DNA from 4 places in the Pseudomonas sp. BP01 genome. Region 2 is predicted to be linked to each of the others. Evidence: riboswitches for the same ligand, from Rfam matches in the RefSeq annotation. Region 2 holds a riboswitch; each other region holds the start of a gene.
The links. Region 2 has a riboswitch for cobalamin ahead of cobW (cobalamin biosynthesis protein CobW). Riboswitches for the same ligand answer to the same signal wherever they lie in the genome.
Positions count from the first base shown of each region.

Region 1 (4,184 bases), on a different contig from region 2:
GGCAAGGCCAACGGCTAGGCACAAACGGCGTCGTCGCCCTTGCGCGAAGGCGCCGCGCCCCACAGACTTGGCGGCCCAGCCCTTGCAGGAACCCGCATGATCCACATTCGCCCCATGACAGCCGAAGACTTCGAGCGCTTCTGGCCCACCTTCCAAGCCATCGTCCAGGCCTGTGAAACCTACGCATTCGACCCAGCCCTGAGCTTCGATCAGGCACGCCAGCTGTGGCTGGAGCTGCCATTGCACACGCTGCTGGCCGAAGAGGATGGCGAGCTGCTGGGTTCTTATTACCTGAAGGCCAATGCCGCCGGGCCTGGCGGGCACGTGGGCAATTGCGGCTACATGGTGTGCGAACAGGCACGTGGCCGGGGCGTGGCGCGCCTGATGTGCGAGCACTCGCAGAAGCTGGCACGCCAGGAGGGCTTTCTGGCCCTGCAGTTCAACTCGGTAGTGGCCAGCAATGAAGTCGCGGTGGCACTGTGGCACAAGCTGGGCTTCGAAACGGTCGGGCGCTTGCCCAAGGCTTATCGCCATGCCCGCCTGGGGCTGGTGGACTGCCTGGTGATGTACAAATGGCTGGCGGATGAGCCGGTGGTAGAGAAACCACCGCTGCTGATCGGGCGCAAGAACATCGAGGCGCGGGTGTCGCGCCGTCGCGGGCGCTGACCTTCTCTCGCAGGTTCGGCCCCTTCGCGGGCTTGCCCGCTCCCACCAGTACTGCGCAGTACCTAAAGGCTGTGCGGTCCCTGTGGGAGCGGGTTCACCCGCGAAGAGGCCGGGCCTGCTAAACGCTCAGTTTCAGAAGGCCAAGCCCACCTTCACCCCAAACTCGTCACGCTTGAGCTTGGTGTTGTCTGCCACTGGCGAATCTTCGTCCAGCTTGTATTCGGTGCGGGTGTAGTAAACCCCGGCCTGCACCGGCATATCACCCTGCTGGTTCATCAGCAACGTCACTTCGGCGTACGGGTTGGTACGGTCTTTCAGGTCGACCGTGTCGCTGCCAAAGTCGTCCACTTTCAGCCGCGCGCGGCCGTCCAGGGTATGGCGCGCGCCCACTTCCACCCGCAGGGTCGAGGCGTCGAACTGGTGGTTGTAGCCCAGCGCCGCCTTGGCAAAGGGCGATTTCACGGTGAGCTTGGTATCGAGGTCGTTGATTTCCGGCTCGAAGCGCGACCAGCTGTAACCGCCGCCCACGGTCACGTCGACAAAGTTGCGAGCGTCCAGCGCCGCACGCCAGCCAAGGTCAAGGTCGGCCTGGGCCTCCTTGAGCTTGTTGTCGTTCTTCTTGCCGAATTTGGCTTCGGCGCCGAGCTGGTAGATGAAACCGGATTCGGCTGTCAGCTTGTTGCCGAAGGTAGCGAACACACCACCCTGGCCCATGTGTTCCTTGTCGCTTTCACTGCCACCTTCGAACTTGAACTTGTCGTAGGCGCCCTGCAGACCGATGGTGAACAGCGGGTCGGTGCTGGGTGCGGCGGTGGCGGCCAGCGGTGCGGCGATCAGGGCGAGCAGGCAGGTGTGGCGCAACAGATGACGAGCAGGCATGCGTAAAGTCTCCATGACTTGATAACGAAAGACGAACGTGCGGTTCGAGACAAACGCCAGCCGGAAAGTTCGAAAAAAAGTCAATAAAAGCGCGCAACCTTGTGTTTTATCGCAGTATTCGTGGCGCACCAACATTTGACGCCCCAGCATTTCAGTGGTCAGATGCGCGCCAGTTTCAGGTGCCCTTCGCCGCCGCGCGCAGGGTGAAACGGGAAGCCGGTGCGTCGTGTAACCCACGACAAGTCCGGCGCTGCCCCCGCAACGGTAAGCGAGCGACCCCTTCGAGATACCACTGTGCACATGCATGGGAAGGTGAAGGTGTCATGCCCCTCGCAAGCCCGGAGACCGGCCTGGAGCTTCACTTGGCAACCCGCGGTGGGCGGGCGCAGGCCGGAGTCCGTGCGCGCGCCTGCCTGCATGGTTCGCCTTTGCGTGTTTTCCACCGGGATCCATTCATTCCTGCAGCAGTGGAACGACATGTCCCGTATGTTCAAGCTTCACCCCCTGGCGGCCTGCCTGGCCGTCGCCCTACCCGCTCTGGCCGACGACCGTGACCAGCAGCAACCCCTGGCCTTGCCTTCCACGGCCATCACCGACACCCTCGACAGCCGCACCGTCGACCTGGCCACGCCGGCCCAGGCAGGCTCGCGCCTCGGCCTCAGTGCCCTGGAAACACCGGCCAGCACCAGCAGCATCAGCGCCGAGCAGATTCAGCAGCGCAACAACCTCACCGTGCAGGATGCCGTAACGCGGTCACCGGGCATCACCTTCGTCGGCTCCCCCGGCGATGGCGGCACAGGCCTGTCCGCCCGCGGCTTTGCCGGCCACAGTTCGGTGATGACCCTGTTCGACGGCGCACGCCTGTACACCGGTGCCGGCACCCAGACGTTTCCGGTGGACCCGTGGATGGTCGAGCGTATCGATGTGATTCGCGGCCCGGCTTCGGTACTGCATGGCGAAGGCGCCACCGGCGCGGTGATCAACGTGATCCCGAAAAAACCGTTTGCCGGCGAGGTGCGCAACCACCTGCGTCTGGGCTACGGGTCGTGGGACCGCCAGCAGCTGGGCCTGGACAGCGGCGGCAGTCTCAGCGAGCGCCTGAGCTATCGCCTCACCCTCAACCAGCAGGCCGGCAACGGCTGGGTCGACCGCACTACTTCGCGCAGCCTGGCCCTGAGTGCCGCGCTGCGCTTCGATGCCAGTGACGACCTCAGCTTGACCCTTGCCCACGACCGTGGCGATGCAGAGCCTGCCAGCTACTACGGCACCCCGCTGATCGACGGCCACTACCGCAGCAGCCTGCGCAAGAAAAACTACAACGTGCAGAACGACGTGCAGCACTACGTCGATGAGTGGACCCGGCTCACCACCGACTGGACGCTGAACGACCACGTCAGCGCCAGCAACCAGCTGTACTACATCAAGAGCCGCCGCCACTGGCGCAACGCCGAAGACTACAGCTGGGACGCCGAGCGCCAGCAATTGCAGCGCGGCAGCTACCTGGAAATCAAGCACAACCAGGAACAGTTCGGCGACCGCCAGTCCATCACCTTTGACCACAGCGTGTTCGGCCTGGCCAGCAAGACCGTGGTCGGCGCGGAATACAACAAGGTCCGCTTCAACGTCGACAGCAATGCGCCCTACAACGATGTGGGCGGTGATTTCATCGACCCGTGGCAACCAGAACCGGGCGGGTTCCACAGCGCCTCGCCACTGCGGCCGCAAACCTTGTCTAGCACCCACACCTTCGCCCTGTTCGCCGAAAACCGCTTGCAACTGAGCGACCGGCTGTCGCTGGTCACCGGCGTGCGCCGCGACCAGAACCACATCGACCGCACCAACCTGACCAACGACAGCCGCAGCGACCGCAGCCTGCAAGGTGGCAACTGGCGCGCCGGGCTGGTGTTCGCGGTCACCGACGACCTGTCGCTATACGGGCAGTACTCCACCAGCCAGGAGGGGGTCAACAACCTCATCAGCCTCAGCCCCACCCAGATGCACTATGACCTGACCGAGGCGAAGCAGACCGAGGTAGGCCTCAAGCAGCGTTTCTGGGAAGGCCGTGGCGAATGGACGCTGGCCGCCTACCACATCGTCAAGAAGAAGCTGCTGGTGGACGACCCGATCACCCACGAGAAGCAACAGGCTGGGCAGCAGACGTCCGACGGCCTTGAGGCAACACTGGAACTGGCATTGGCGCAGCAGTGGCAGGTGTCGGCCAACGCGTCGCTGGTGCGCGCCAGGTATGACGATTTCGACGAGATGGTCGGCGGCGTAGCGCAGGACCGTGCCGGCAACCGGCCGGCCAACGTGCCACGGCGTACCGCCAATCTGTGGCTGAGCAAAGGCTTCGGCCAGCAGGTAGAGGCCGGCATTGGTGCGCGCTACGTAGATGAGCGTTATGCCGATACCGCCAATACCCAGAGCGCCCCCGGGTACACCGTGGTCGATGCCAACATCGCCTGGCAGGTGCTGCCGGATGTGAAGTTGGGCTTGCAGTTGAACAACCTGTTTGATCGTGAATATGTGCAGTCGGCGTTCAGTGGGCAGCAGTGGTTGATGGGGATGCCGCGGTCGTACTTTGCGACGGTGGATTACAGCTTCTGATCTGAGCCTGCCTGTGCCGGCCTCTTTCGCGG
Region 1 covers NZ_JAFBKA010000009.1:97,198-101,381, forward strand. Annotated here, with positions in the region: gene JOY50_RS10430 (carboxymuconolactone decarboxylase family protein) at 1-18, shown strand, start outside; gene JOY50_RS10435 (GNAT family N-acetyltransferase) at 97-666, shown strand; gene JOY50_RS10440 (outer membrane beta-barrel protein) at 799-1,545, opposite strand; cobalamin riboswitch at 1,706-1,914, shown strand; gene JOY50_RS10445 (TonB-dependent siderophore receptor) at 2,023-4,152, shown strand.
Region 1: linked by a shared signal. The riboswitch ahead of JOY50_RS10445 (TonB-dependent siderophore receptor) and the one ahead of cobW (cobalamin biosynthesis protein CobW) in region 2 are both predicted to bind cobalamin.

Region 2 (4,184 bases):
AACCACCGACCCCACCTGGGCCAGGTCGGCAAGCGTGGTGCTGCGCTCGATTACCTGCTGGTTCAGCAGATGGACAGGCCCCCGGCGCCTGCACTGGCCGCTGCTCGGTGCACGCTGGCCGGCAAGAACCTGCCCTAGCAGGCTCTTGCCCACGCCATTGCGCCCGACCAGGCCGGTACGCCGTTGGTCGAAGGTTTCGTTAAGGTCGGTAAACAGTAGCCGGCCATCAGGCAAGGCCAAGGAGACGCTGTCCAGCGTCAGGATCGACGTGTTCGTCATGCACAACTCCACAAATGCCGCGACATCTCCGGAGCAAACCGGAGGCTGAAGACTGGCCGTCGAATGGACGGCGGCATCAATGGCGCATTGGACGAACACCTCGTGATGGGGGAGTGCGTAGCCTAACGGCCCGTCGGGGGCGGGTAAAGTACCGCCCGCCGTGTATGGGTTTCCTGCACTGGCCTCATCGCCGGCAAGCCAGCTCCCACAGGTACTGCGCATGGCGGCAGGCCGGCGTGGTCAGGGTGGAGCTACAGGTACTGCGCATGGCGTCAGGCCGGCGCGGTCAGGGTGGGAGCTGGCTTGCCGGCGATGCGCCGCGCGAGCGGCGCCCGAGCTTGTCTGGCCCTGGGCTCAGCGCCCCGTCAAGCGCTTGGCCCAGTCGCCTCCGTGGCTCTGTTCGCAGGCCTCTTCGCTGTCAAACCGTACATGCCAGGCCGGGTGATCCAGTTGTATGCCGGCGTGGTCCAACGCCTGACGGGTCAGCGCAAGCATGCGTGCCTTTGCTTCACCCGCCACAGCAGCGACTTTGTCGGCCTCTTGTTCAAACACCCAAGTAATACGCAGGCTGGCCGGAAAATGCTCGGGATCGAGACGATGGGTAAGCCAGGTGAAGCCGACGATTTCTGCCTTGGCGGTTTCACAGGCGTCCGTCAGGCACGCTACCAACTCCCGCTCCAGGCGGGCCATTTCGCGTTTGCCCAGCGCCTTCACAGGTTGGCCTCGTCATCGATCTGCTGGCAGAAGCGCAGGCGGTTGCCGAACGGGTCGCATACCTGCATCTGCAGGCCCCAGTCCAGGCGCTCGGCTTCGGGCCAGGCGTAACCGTACTGTTTGCCTTGCAGTTCATGCTCCAGCGCCCGCAAGTCGTCGAGGCGGGCGAACACTGTAGAGCCGGGGCAGGCATCGCCATGGTGCTCGGTAAGGTGCAGGATCAGGCCATCGCGGTGAATCTGCATGTACAACGGCAGGTCCGGGCTGAAGCGGTGCTCCCAGTCCAGGCTGAAACCGAGGAAATCCATGTAGAACTCCCTGGCCTTGTCGACCGAGAAGATGCGCAGTACCGGGATGGCGGGGGCGAGGGGCATGGGGCGTCCTTGACAGTGGGCAAAGTCGCCACTGTACCGCAGTGGTGTCAAGAGTTGTCGGCAAGCCCCCCGCAATGGTTGACCACCCGCCAGCCACTGCGTAGCCTTGCCACTTCGAGGTTCTTCGGCCAGGCCGAAGCTAAGACGGGAACGCGGTACAAGCCGCGGCTGCCCCCGCAACTGTAAGCACCGACAACGGATCGACAGAGCCACTGCGCCAACGCGCGGGAAGGCGTCATCCCGCCAGCCCGCCGTTCAACTGAACAGCGCACTGGAACGGTGCAAGCCAGGAGACCTGCCTCGCAACGTTTTCGACTTTCAACCGGGCGGGGTGATCCGGTGGCGAACAAGCCCGGCCAACCTGGCCCGCGGCTCTCGTCCTGCATGCCCGCGCCACTCTGCCAAGGGCAATGCGACATGAAAACACTGGCCAAGCTCCCCGTTACCATCGTCACCGGCTTCCTCGGCTCGGGCAAGACCACCTTGCTGCGCCACATGCTCGACAACGCCCAGGGCCGCCGCATTGCGGTCATCGTCAACGAATTCGGCGAACTGGGCATCGACGGTGAAATCCTCAAGCAGTGCAGCATCGGTTGCACCGAAGAAGAAGCCAGCGGCCGCGTTTATGAGCTGGCCAACGGCTGCCTGTGCTGCACCGTGCAGGAAGAGTTCTTCCCGGTCATGCGCGAGCTGGTGGCACGCCGTGGCGACCTGGACCACATCCTGATCGAAACCAGCGGCCTGGCCCTGCCCAAACCGCTGGTGCAAGCCTTCCAGTGGCCAGAAATCCGCAACGCCTGCACCGTCGACGCGGTCATCACCGTGGTCGATAGCCCGGCCGTGGCTGCCGGCACCTTCGCTGCCTACCCCGACCAGGTGGATGCCCAGCGCAAGCTCGACCCTAACCTGGACCACGAATCACCGCTGCACGAACTGTTCGCCGATCAGCTGGCCAGCGCCGACCTGGTGGTACTGAACAAGGCCGACCTGATCGACGCCGAAGGCCTGGCCAAGGTCCGCGCCGAAGTGGCCGAAGAACTGCCGCCGGCAGTCAAGGTGGTCGAGGCCAGCAGCGGCAAGCTGCCACTGGAGGTACTGTTGGGCGTGGGCGCCGAGTCCGAGGCGCACATCGATGGCCGCCGCACCCACCACGATTCGCACCACGACGGCGATGATCATGACGACCATGATCACGACGCTTTCGATTCCATTTCCATCGACCTGCCAGAGGCTGACGAAAGCCTGCTGCTCGATGCATTGACCCAGCTGGTGGTGGAGTTCGGCATCCTGCGCGCCAAAGGCTTCGCTGCCATCCCGGGCAAGCCGATGCGCCTGCTGGTACAAGGCGTGGGTACGCGTTTCGACAAGCACTTCGACCGCGCCTGGCGTGCCGACGAGCCGCGCATCACCCGCCTGGTGCTGATCGGCCAGGACCTCGACGCTGCCCAGCTGGAAGCGCGCCTGCGCCAGGCCTTGGGCGCCTGACCCGTGCACCTGCTGCGGACCCAGCCCGGCGGCTTCGTGCCGGATGACAGTATTGCCGACCTCGGCCAGACACCCGCCGAACTGGTGATTCTCTGCAGCGGCGATTCGCACCTGGCCTTGCTCGCCGATACCGCCGAGCAACTGCCTGAGGATTTCCCCAGCCTGCGCCTGGCCAACCCGATGCAGGTGCAGAACCACGCTTCGGTCGACCTTTATGTCGACCAGGTGCTGCGCCATGCCAAGGTCATCCTGGTGTCGCTGCACGGCGGCGTCGGTTACTGGCGCTATGGCGTCGAGCAACTGGTCGAGCTGGCTGCGCGTGGCGTGCAGCTGATTCTAGTGCCGGGCGATGATCGCCCGGACCCGGAACTGACCAGCCTGGGCAGCGTCAGTGGCGAGCAGGCCGAGCGCCTCTGGCACTATTTGCGCCAGGGCGGCAAGGCCAATGCCATCAACCTGTACAAGTGCCTGGCCAACCAGTGGCTGGGCCGCGATTATGCCTGGGACGAGCCGCAACCCTTGCCGCGCACCGCTGTGTATCACCCGGCCAAGGGTAGTGTGGCACTGGAAGACTGGTACCCGCACTGGCACCCGGACTACCCGGTAGCGCCGCTGCTGTTCTACCGCTCCCACTTGCAGGCGGCCAACACCGCATTCATCGACGTGTTCTGCCAGCGCCTGCAGGCCGCTGGCTTGAACCCGTTGCCGATCGCCGTGGCCAGTCTCAAGGAAAGCGCCTGCCTGGAGCAGGTCGAAGCCTGGCTGGACGAGGTCGGTGCCGAAGTGCTGGTCAATACCACCGGGTTTGCCCTGTCCAGCCCCGAACGGCCCAACCTGCGCCCGTTCCGTCGCGACATTCCGGTGCTGCAGGCCATCTGCGCGCAGGACAACCAGCCCGGCTGGGAGGCCAGCGAACAGGGACTGGGCGCGCGCGACCTGGCCATGCACATCGCCTTGCCCGAACTCGACGGGCGCATCATTACCCGCCCGGTCAGTTTCAAGGACATGGCCTGGCGCAGCGAGCGCAGCCAGTCCGATGTGGTGTGCTACCGCGCCCACCCCGAGCGCATGGACTTTGTCGCCGAGCTGGCCCGCCGCTGGGTCGAGCTGGCGCGCCTGCCCAATGCCCAGAAACGCGTCGCCCTGGTGCTGGCCAACTACCCGACCCGCGATGGCCGCATTGGCAACGGCGTCGGCCTGGACACGCCCGCTGCCGCACTTAACATTCTCCAGGCGCTGCAGGCCGAAGGTTATCCGCTGGCCGATTTGCCGGGCAGTGGCACGCAACTGATTCACCAGCTGCTCGGCGGGGTGACCAACGACCTTGACAAC
Region 2 covers NZ_JAFBKA010000004.1:191,523-195,706, forward strand. Annotated here, with positions in the region: gene JOY50_RS06010 (ATP-binding cassette domain-containing protein) at 1-279, opposite strand, end outside; gene JOY50_RS06015 (hypothetical protein) at 634-993, opposite strand; gene JOY50_RS06020 (glyoxalase superfamily protein) at 990-1,367, opposite strand; cobalamin riboswitch at 1,468-1,685, shown strand; gene cobW (cobalamin biosynthesis protein CobW) at 1,785-2,852, shown strand; gene cobN (cobaltochelatase subunit CobN) at 2,856-4,184, shown strand, end outside.

Region 3 (4,184 bases), on a different contig from region 2:
GTCGGCAAGTGGGTTAATCGGAAGCGCTGCAAGATACGACCAATCCCGAGGTTTGGTAATGCCGAGTATAGAAGTGTTGATAATCCGCGCGCTTGTTGTTGAAAAGTCCTACAAGCATTGGGAAAGACATCACCCTATCAAAGCGGCAATGCCTGGTTTGAGGTGTGCAGTCAGGCGCAAGCAGCGTGTGCTTTGTTCACACGTTGGGTGGCAGCGGGGTTATTGACCAGCGCCTGGCCGACCCGCGTGGGGCGGGCCACCAGCTGGCCGGCACAGTTCGGGCAGCGGCCGTTGAAGCGGGTATCGGCGCAGGCGCGGCAGAAGGTGCATTCGAAGGAGCAGATGAGCGCATCGGGGCTGTCGCCCGGCAGGTCGGTATCGCAGCACTCACAGTTGGGGCGTAATTCCAGCATGGGCGTGACTCCTGTTCACAGGCGGGAGCCCGGAGTCTGCTACGGCTGCGGCAATGCTGGCAATGCTCAGTCGCCAGGGCGATATAAGTGAGCATGCCCGGCACGGTACAAGGCCGACTCGGCGAATGGCGTATCCCCTAGCACGTGGCCTACCAGGATCAGCGCCGTGCGGCGAAAATCCTTGGCTGCGACGCGTTCGACGATATCGCCAAGGGTGCCGCGCACCCAATCCTGGTCTGGCCAGGTGGCACGATGTACCACCGCCACAGGGCAGTGCGCACCGTAGTGCGGCATCAGTTCTTCGACAATCCGCGGGAGGTGCTTGACCCCCAGGTGAATCGCCAAGGTGCTGCCGTGGCGCGCCAGGTCGCCCAGTTGCTCGCCAGGCGGCATGGGTGAACTGTCGCCATAGCGGGTGAGGATCACCGTCTGCGCTACCTGGGGCAGGGTCAGCTCGCAGCCGAGCAGCGCAGCGCTGGCCGCCGTGGCGGTGACCCCAGGGATGATCTGGTAATCGATGCCCAGCGCCTGCAGGTGGCGGATCTGCTCACCGATGGCGCCGTACAGGCTGGGGTCGCCGCTATGTACCCGGGCCACGTCCTGGCCTTGTTCGTGCGCGCTGCGCATGGCGGCGATGATCTGCTCCAAGTGCAGCTCGGCACTGTTGATCACGGTCTCGGCCTGGTGGCCTTCGAGCACGGCAGCGGGTACCAGCGAGCCGGCATAGATGACCACCGGGCACTGGCGAATCAGCCGTTGGCCCTTGACCGTTATCAGTTCCGGGTCGCCGGGGCCGGCACCGATGAAGTACACCGTCATGGAAAATCCTTGCAGGAAAGAGAAGCGAAATGGTCAGCAGGCCAGGGCGAGGGTCGCCGGGCCCAGTACCTGGCGGGTCAGCAGCAACCGGGCTGTGCTCCCAGGCTGCTGGCTGGCCAGGGCCAGCGCCGCGCTCTCGGCCACGCCCCAGCAGCCGCTGTGGGCATGGGCTGTGGCAGAGCGGTGGCTGAGCAGCGGCTCAAAGGCCTGTAGTTGCGCGCTATGGTACAGCACCAACGGCAAGCCAAGGCGTTCGGCCAGTTGCTGCAAGCCGGCTTCGTCGGCCTTGAGGCTGATACTGGCAATGCCGTGCAGGTCGGCAAGCGCAAGGCCCTGGCTAGCCAGGGCCTGGAGCAGCAGGGTATGCAGGGTATCCGCCGGGCAGCCCCGGCGGCAGCCGAAGCCGGCGTAGAACGCCGGCATCAGGCCTTGCTGGAGCGGCGGAACAACCACGCACTGAGCAGGCCCAAGGCTACCCAGAAGGCAGCGTTGGTCAGCCAGGAGGCCATCTTGAACTGGGTTTCCAGTGCTTCGGGGGCCAGGCTCTCATGCACTTCGGGCTGTGGGGCGCCAATCACATGGGGGATTACCAGCAACACGGCGCCCAGCGCCTTCAACAACCAGTGCCGGGCGAACACCAGCAAGGCCAGGCCAAGGGCGGTGGCGCTGGCCGTGCCAACCCACCATGCCTGGCGTTGTCCCAGGTCGGCGGCGGCAGTGCCGGGCAGCTCCGGCGGCAACCCCAACGTCGGGGCCAGGCAGAACACGGCAAAACCGGCCAGGCCCCACAGCGCACCGGTGCCGGCACGCTGCGGTTCGCGCAGGCTGTACAGGGCGGCGAGAATCAGGGCGAAGCCGACTGCGACCACCAGATTGCCCCCGGTGGTGGACAGCACCCGCTGCCAACCGTCTTCCGGCGACCAGGCTTCGGCGCTGTGCTCATGGGCGGCCACTTCGCCACCATGTTCGTGCTGTGCGGCCGGGGCCGATGATTCGTAGGTTTCCGCCTCAAGAATCAGCGGGGCAACCCAGAAGCTTTGCAGCAGGGTCAGCAGCAGGGCCGCAAGCAGCCCGCTGAAGCCCGCGGTACGGGCAATGCGCGTGATCATCAGGCGTACTCAGTGGCAGGGGAAGGCGGCGCTGTGGCGGGTGTCGTGGGCGGCGTTGTGCACGGCCTCGATGTGCGAGAAACCGGCGAAGTACACCAGGCACAGGCCCAGCAGGCTGGCGCCGAGGGCGATGACGACGCGCTGGTTGAGGGTGACGGGGGTGTCAAGGCTGTGTTGCTTGGTGCTGGTGACGGGCATGACGCGTTCCTCTGCTTTTGGTAGGCAACGGGCAAGCGCGGCATCCCCGATGCGTGGCCGCCCAGGGGAATGCAACAGCGCCCGCCCACCGCGGGGTGTTCATGAACGTCAGGCCGGTCTCCGGGCTTGCGAGGAGGAGCAGGGCTCCTGGAAAGCGTCACCTTCCCATGCCGGACTACATGGCACAGTGGTACAGACACTTCACTCGCTTACCGTTGCGGGGGCAGCACCGGCCTTGTCCGGCCCTGCTGGAGGGCCTGGGACGCACCGGTTTCCCGTTTCACCCCCTGTGGGGGCACCTGAACGTGAGGCATAAGGAGAGCATGGGGGCGGGGTTTGCGTCAATTGCCAAGTACCGGGTTGGATTCTTCGCGGGTGAACCCGCTCCCACAGGCCAGGAGCAAATGTGCAGATGCTTCAGAAGTCATACGCCAGCTTGGTGTACCAATAGCCGCCACCTGGATGAAACGGCGGGTTGCCGTACGCCGCCTGGTTGCCGTTGGCGTTGTAAACGCCGTTCTTGTCGGGCCGCACATTGAAGATGTTGGTGCCACCCACACTGACGGTCAGGCTGTCGAACAGCAGGTACGACAGGTCCAGGTCGGTGATCCACTTGGCGCCAAAGGTGCGGTCCTGGGCCTGGTTCTGCTGCCAGGTTTCGACCTTGCCGTAGCGGGTGGTCTGCAAGGTGCCGGTGAAGTTACCCAGCAACCACTGGCTGCCCAATACCCATTTGGTCTTCGGCGAAGCTGCCACCAGGTCACCTTCGCGGCCATGGCCGACCACGTCGATACCGGCAGCGGCCAGCGCTGCGGGCGTACCCCGGGTGCCGCGCACGGTGGTCTTGTTCCAGTTGAAGCCCAAGGTCCAGCGCACATCGCCCCAGGCACCGAACTCGCTGGTGTGGTCACCCACCAGGTCGAGGCCGCGGGTGCGGGTGTCGAAGGCATTGGTGTAGTAGTTGATCCAGGTGGTGCGCGCCAGGCCCAGCGATTCGAGGATGTCGCCAATGGCACCGGCACCGTTCTGCCGGTCGTAGAGGTTTTCGGTGAGCAGGATGCGGTCGTCAATGTCGATCAGGTAGGTGTCCAGGGTAACGCTGGTGCGGCGCGCCGGTTGCCAGGTCAGGCCAAGGCCAGCGTTGCGGGACTTCTCCGGGTCGAGCTTCTCGCCGCCGAATGCCAGCGCGGCGGCACTGCCGGGCGCCACGGTGCGGCGCAAGGCCGGCACCACATTGCCGTCGGCGTCCAGCGCGGTGCGGTTGTCGCTGACGGTGTAGCCGCTCTGGGTCAGCGACGGTGCGCGGAACCCGCTGCCCAGGGTGCCGCGTACCGCCACGGTTTCGCTCAGTTCATAGCGTGAATTGAGCTTGAAGCTGGCGGTGTTGCCCGAGTCGTCGTCGTAGTGCTCGACGCGCGCGGCGGCGCCCAGGTACCAGCGCGGGGTCAGGTCCAGGCCGAGGTCGATGTAGGCGGCATAGTTGTTGCGTTTCACATCGGCCTCGTCTTCCGGGCGGATGGTCAGCGCAGCCTGGGCGCCCACGGCGGTCTGGCCGTTGGCCAGCGCATAAAGCGGGTTGGGGCGCCCGTCCGCCAGGGTGGCCGGGTAGGTGTAGGGCCCGACGCTGTAGGCGATGGGGTCGCCG
Region 3 covers NZ_JAFBKA010000033.1:53,767-57,950, reverse strand. Annotated here, with positions in the region: gene JOY50_RS23585 (DUF1272 domain-containing protein) at 171-413, opposite strand; gene cobM (precorrin-4 C(11)-methyltransferase) at 480-1,232, opposite strand; gene JOY50_RS23575 (cobalamin biosynthesis protein) at 1,266-1,655, opposite strand; gene JOY50_RS23570 (CbtA family protein) at 1,655-2,341, opposite strand; gene JOY50_RS23565 (CbtB domain-containing protein) at 2,351-2,539, opposite strand; cobalamin riboswitch at 2,633-2,857, opposite strand; gene JOY50_RS23560 (TonB-dependent siderophore receptor) at 2,957-4,184, opposite strand, start outside.
Region 3: linked by a shared signal. The riboswitch ahead of JOY50_RS23565 (CbtB domain-containing protein) and the one ahead of cobW (cobalamin biosynthesis protein CobW) in region 2 are both predicted to bind cobalamin.

Region 4 (4,184 bases), on a different contig from region 2:
GTGGTCACGGGCAGGGCTTGAACCTGCTGCAGCAGGCTAAGCTGGTGCTGGATGTCCAGGTGGTTGGTGGGCTCGTCCAGCAACAGTACCTGTGGCCGTTGCGCCAAGGCGCGGGCGATGTGCACCCGCTGGCGCTCGCCACCCGATAGCGAACCCCACAGGCGTGCGCGCAGGTGCAGGGCGTCGAGGTCAGCCAGGGCCTGCTCGACGATGGCACGGTCCTCCCCAGAGAACGGTGCCAGTGCCGACAACCAGGGCGTACGGCCCAGGGCAACGGCATCGAACACCCTGATTGCATCGAGGGTGTCGGCCTGCTGCTCGACCAGTGCCAGGGCCTGCGCAACACGGCGGCGGGGCAGCTGTGCCAGCGGTTCGCCTAGCAGTTGCACGCTGCCGCTGGCCGGCTTGCGCAGCCCGGCCAGCAGCTTGAGCAGTGAGGATTTGCCGGAGCCGTTGGGGCCGACAATGCCCAGGGTTTCACCTGCCACAACGTGCAGGTCGATATCGCGCAGCACGGTATTGCCGGCCAGTTGCAGCCCCAGGCCCTGGCAGCTCAGTGGCCCAAGCTGTACAGCGGTCATGACCGTCATGAGTGCCCTCGGCGGATGACCAGAATCAGCGCGAACACCGGTGCACCGATCAGTGCGGTAACCACGCCCACGGGAATCACCTGGCCTGTAATCAAGGTGCGCGAAAGTACGTCGGCGGCAATCAGGAACAGTGCACCGCCCAGTGCGCTGGCGGGCAACAGACGGCTGTGCCCAGGGCCGAGCAGCAGGCGCAGGGCATGCGGGATTACCAGCCCGACAAAGCCGATGGCGCCGACGATGGACACCATCACAGCCGTGACCAGTGCCGTGCAGCTGATCAGCAGTAACTGGGTGCGCCGCACCGGGATGCCCAGCGATGCCGCCGAATCGGCGCCGAAGGTGAAGGCGTCCAGCGCGCGGCGGTGCAACAGGCACACCACCAGGCCGAACAGCGCCACCGGCACAGCCAGCCACACGGAAGGCCAACGCACGCCGCTGAGATTGCCCAGTAGCCAGAACAGGATGCCGCGTGCCTGTTCGGCGGTGGCCGACTTGGTGATGAGAAAGGCGGTGAGGGCGGTGAACAGTTGCGAGCCGGCGATACCGGCGAGGATCACCTGCGCGTTATTGCTGCCTGGGCCGGCCGCACGGGCCAGGAGCAGCACCAGGGCGAACGCTGCCAACGCACCGATGAAAGCGCCCCCGGACATGCTCAGCGCCAGGCTACCGAGGCCCAGCAGGCCGACCAGCACTGCACCGGTCGAGGCGCCGGCCGACAAGCCCAGCAGGTACGGCTCGGCCAGCGGGTTGCGCAGCAGCGCCTGGAGCACCACGCCGCAGGTGGCCAGGCCGGCACCGCAGGCTGCCGCGACCAGGGTGCGTGTCAGGCGGTAGTTCCAGACGATGCCGGCGTCGATCGGGTCAACCGGGTAGCCGGCCTGCCACAGGTGGTTGGCCAGCACCTGGCCGACCACGCTGGGTGACAGGTTGGTCTCACCGATGGCAGTGCCGGCCAGCAAGGCGGCCAACAGTGCCGCCAAGGCGATTGCGATGCAGGGTAACAGGCGAATCATCACTGGGCCGCTTTACCGCTGGCGAAGGCTGCCGACAGGGTTTGCAGGCCACGGAACAGGCGGATGCCGGCCTGCATGGCGTCGGCGTCGAGGACGATGATGCGGTTGTGCTTCACCGCGTCCATGTTGCGGGTTACCGGGTCGTTGCGCAGGAATTCCAGTTTTTTCTGGTAGTCGTCGGCGGGGAAACGGCGGCGGTCCATGCGGGCGATGATCAGCCAGGTGGGGTTGGCCTTGGCCAGGGTTTCCCAGCCTACGGTAGGCCACTCCTCGGTGGACTCGACCACATTGCGCACGCCCAGCGTGCGCAGCATGAAGTCAGCGACCCCTTGACGGCCCGCCACGTAAGGGTCGATGTCGAGGTCGGCGCTGGAGAACCAGAACAGTGCCGAAGTGGTGGACAGGTCCTTGCCGGTCAGTTGTGCCTTGGCGCTGTCCAGGCGGCCTTTCAGCTCGGCGTTCAACGCAATGCCGCGGTCCTGCACATCAAAGATCTCGGCCAGCTGGCTGACACTCTTGTAGATGCTGCTGACCTGAAACGCCTGCAGGCGGGTGCCGTCGGCGCCGACCAGGTTGTCCTTGCCTTCGCAGTCCGACGGCAGCAGGTAGGTGGGGATCTTCAGTTCATCGAACTGCTCGCGGGTGCCGACCACACCCTGGGCGCCGACCATCCATTCGAACTGCACCGTCACCAGCTGCGGGCGCTTGCCGACCACGGCCTCGAAGCTGGGGTCATTGTCGGCCAGGCGCGGCACCTTGTCGTTCTGCGCCTGGTACTCGGGCAGCACGTTGTTGAACCACAGCGAAGTGCCCGCCAGCTTGTCGCCAAGCCCGAGTGCGTAGAGCATCTCGGTGCCGGCCTGGCCGATGGTGACGGCGCGCTGCGGCGCCTGGGCGAAAGTTTGCGGTTTGCCGCAGTTCTCGACCGTGAGCGGGTAGTGGGTGGCAGCGGCCTGGGCCAGGCCAGTAAGGCCAAGGCCGGCGAGCAGGGTGGCGAAACGGGGCAGCATGCTGGGCGATCTCCTATCGGACAGTTCGGGTCAGGAACGCACGGACAGGCATCGCCGAGCCCCGCCGATGGCAGGGGCAACACTGATGGCCAATCCCGGACACCCCGCCGGTTGGTAAATGTAGGCCGGCAGGTCTCCTGACTGGTGCGTCATGGCCCGGCTCCGGCCTTCCCGGGTGTGTGGCCCAGTGGCATCGATGGAGCAGGCTCGGCACCTACAGTTGCGGGGGCAGTTCCGTTTGGCCCGTATTGGCGGGCCTGGGATTCCCTATTAATTCCGTGGTGGAAACCGGCGGCCCGCATGGTAGACCATCGCGCCGCCGGGTGAAAACGCTTTTCAGAAGTACTTCAGCCAGGTGATGTCGCGGCGGCGCGCTTTCAAGCGGGCGAAACCGCGCACCGGCAGGTACAGCGAAACCGCAAGCGCCGCTGCACCCAGCCACACCGCTGCGATGCCGTCGAAACCGAAATAGTCGCCATGGTTGAGGCCGAACAGCGCCACGCAGGCCAGGTACAGCAGCTTCAGCACGTACAGGTGCAACAGGTAGAAGAACATCGGTGCTGCGCCAAACACTGCCAGCGCGCTGATCCACCGAGCCTGGCCGGCGCGCTCGAAGGCGCGCAGCAACAGCAGGCCGCAGCCCAGGGTCAGGGCCAGGAACAGCAGTGACGGTGGGTATTTGGTGATGTTGAAGAAGCTCATCACGGTTTCGGTGAGGCTCGGGTAACCGCTCCACGGCGCCTCGCCATAGCCGTTGAACAGGCGCAACACGACAAAGCCGAGCAATGCGATCAGCCCAGTCAGCAGCAGGCGCTGCTGGCGTTGGCCGGCCAGGCTGCCACGGGCGAACCAGGGCCCCAGCCCATAACCCAGGGCGATGACGCCGATCCAAGGCAGCACCGGGTAAGACGTGCGCAGGCGCAGGTTTTCGGAGAACTCAAGCCAGCCACGGTCGTGCAGGATGGCCCATGGCACGTGCAGGGCAGACTCCACGCCAAAGTGCAGGCCGTCGAGCAGGTTGTGGCCGGCGACAATGGCTGCGCCCAGGGCGAGCAGGGCCGCACGTGGTAGCCATACCAGCAGTGACAGGGCGATCATGCTGACGCCGATGGCCCAGATGACTTGCAGGTAGATGACGCTAGGGGGCAGCTGGAAGGTCCAGGCGAAGTTGACCAGGGTGAATTCCAGCACCACCAGGAACAGCCCCCGCTTGAACAGGAACGCCGAAACATCGCCACGGCCCTGGTGTTTTTCGCCATACAGCCAGGCCGACAGGCCGGTCAGCAGGACGAACACTGGCGCACACAGGTGGGCCAGGGTGCGGCTGAAGAACAGCGAAGGCTCTGTGGCGTCGATGGTCATCGGGTCGCTGACCTGGCGGTGCAGGTAGAACGTTTCGCGGACGTGGTCCAGAAGCATGAACAGAATCACCAGGCCGCGCAGGGCATCGATGCTCTGCAGGCGCTGGGTGATCAAGGAGGGCGTGGCGCTGGCGCTTGTCATGGAGGGTCGCTGATAGGAATGGATGTCATGTGAAATGTTATCTTATAACTAATTGGTTAGAGGTGGGT
Region 4 covers NZ_JAFBKA010000009.1:101,488-105,671, reverse strand. Annotated here, with positions in the region: gene JOY50_RS10465 (ABC transporter ATP-binding protein) at 1-590, opposite strand, end outside; gene JOY50_RS10460 (iron ABC transporter permease) at 587-1,603, opposite strand; gene JOY50_RS10455 (ABC transporter substrate-binding protein) at 1,603-2,613, opposite strand; cobalamin riboswitch at 2,723-2,921, opposite strand; gene JOY50_RS10450 (DUF1624 domain-containing protein) at 2,950-4,116, opposite strand.
Region 4: linked by a shared signal. The riboswitch ahead of JOY50_RS10455 (ABC transporter substrate-binding protein) and the one ahead of cobW (cobalamin biosynthesis protein CobW) in region 2 are both predicted to bind cobalamin.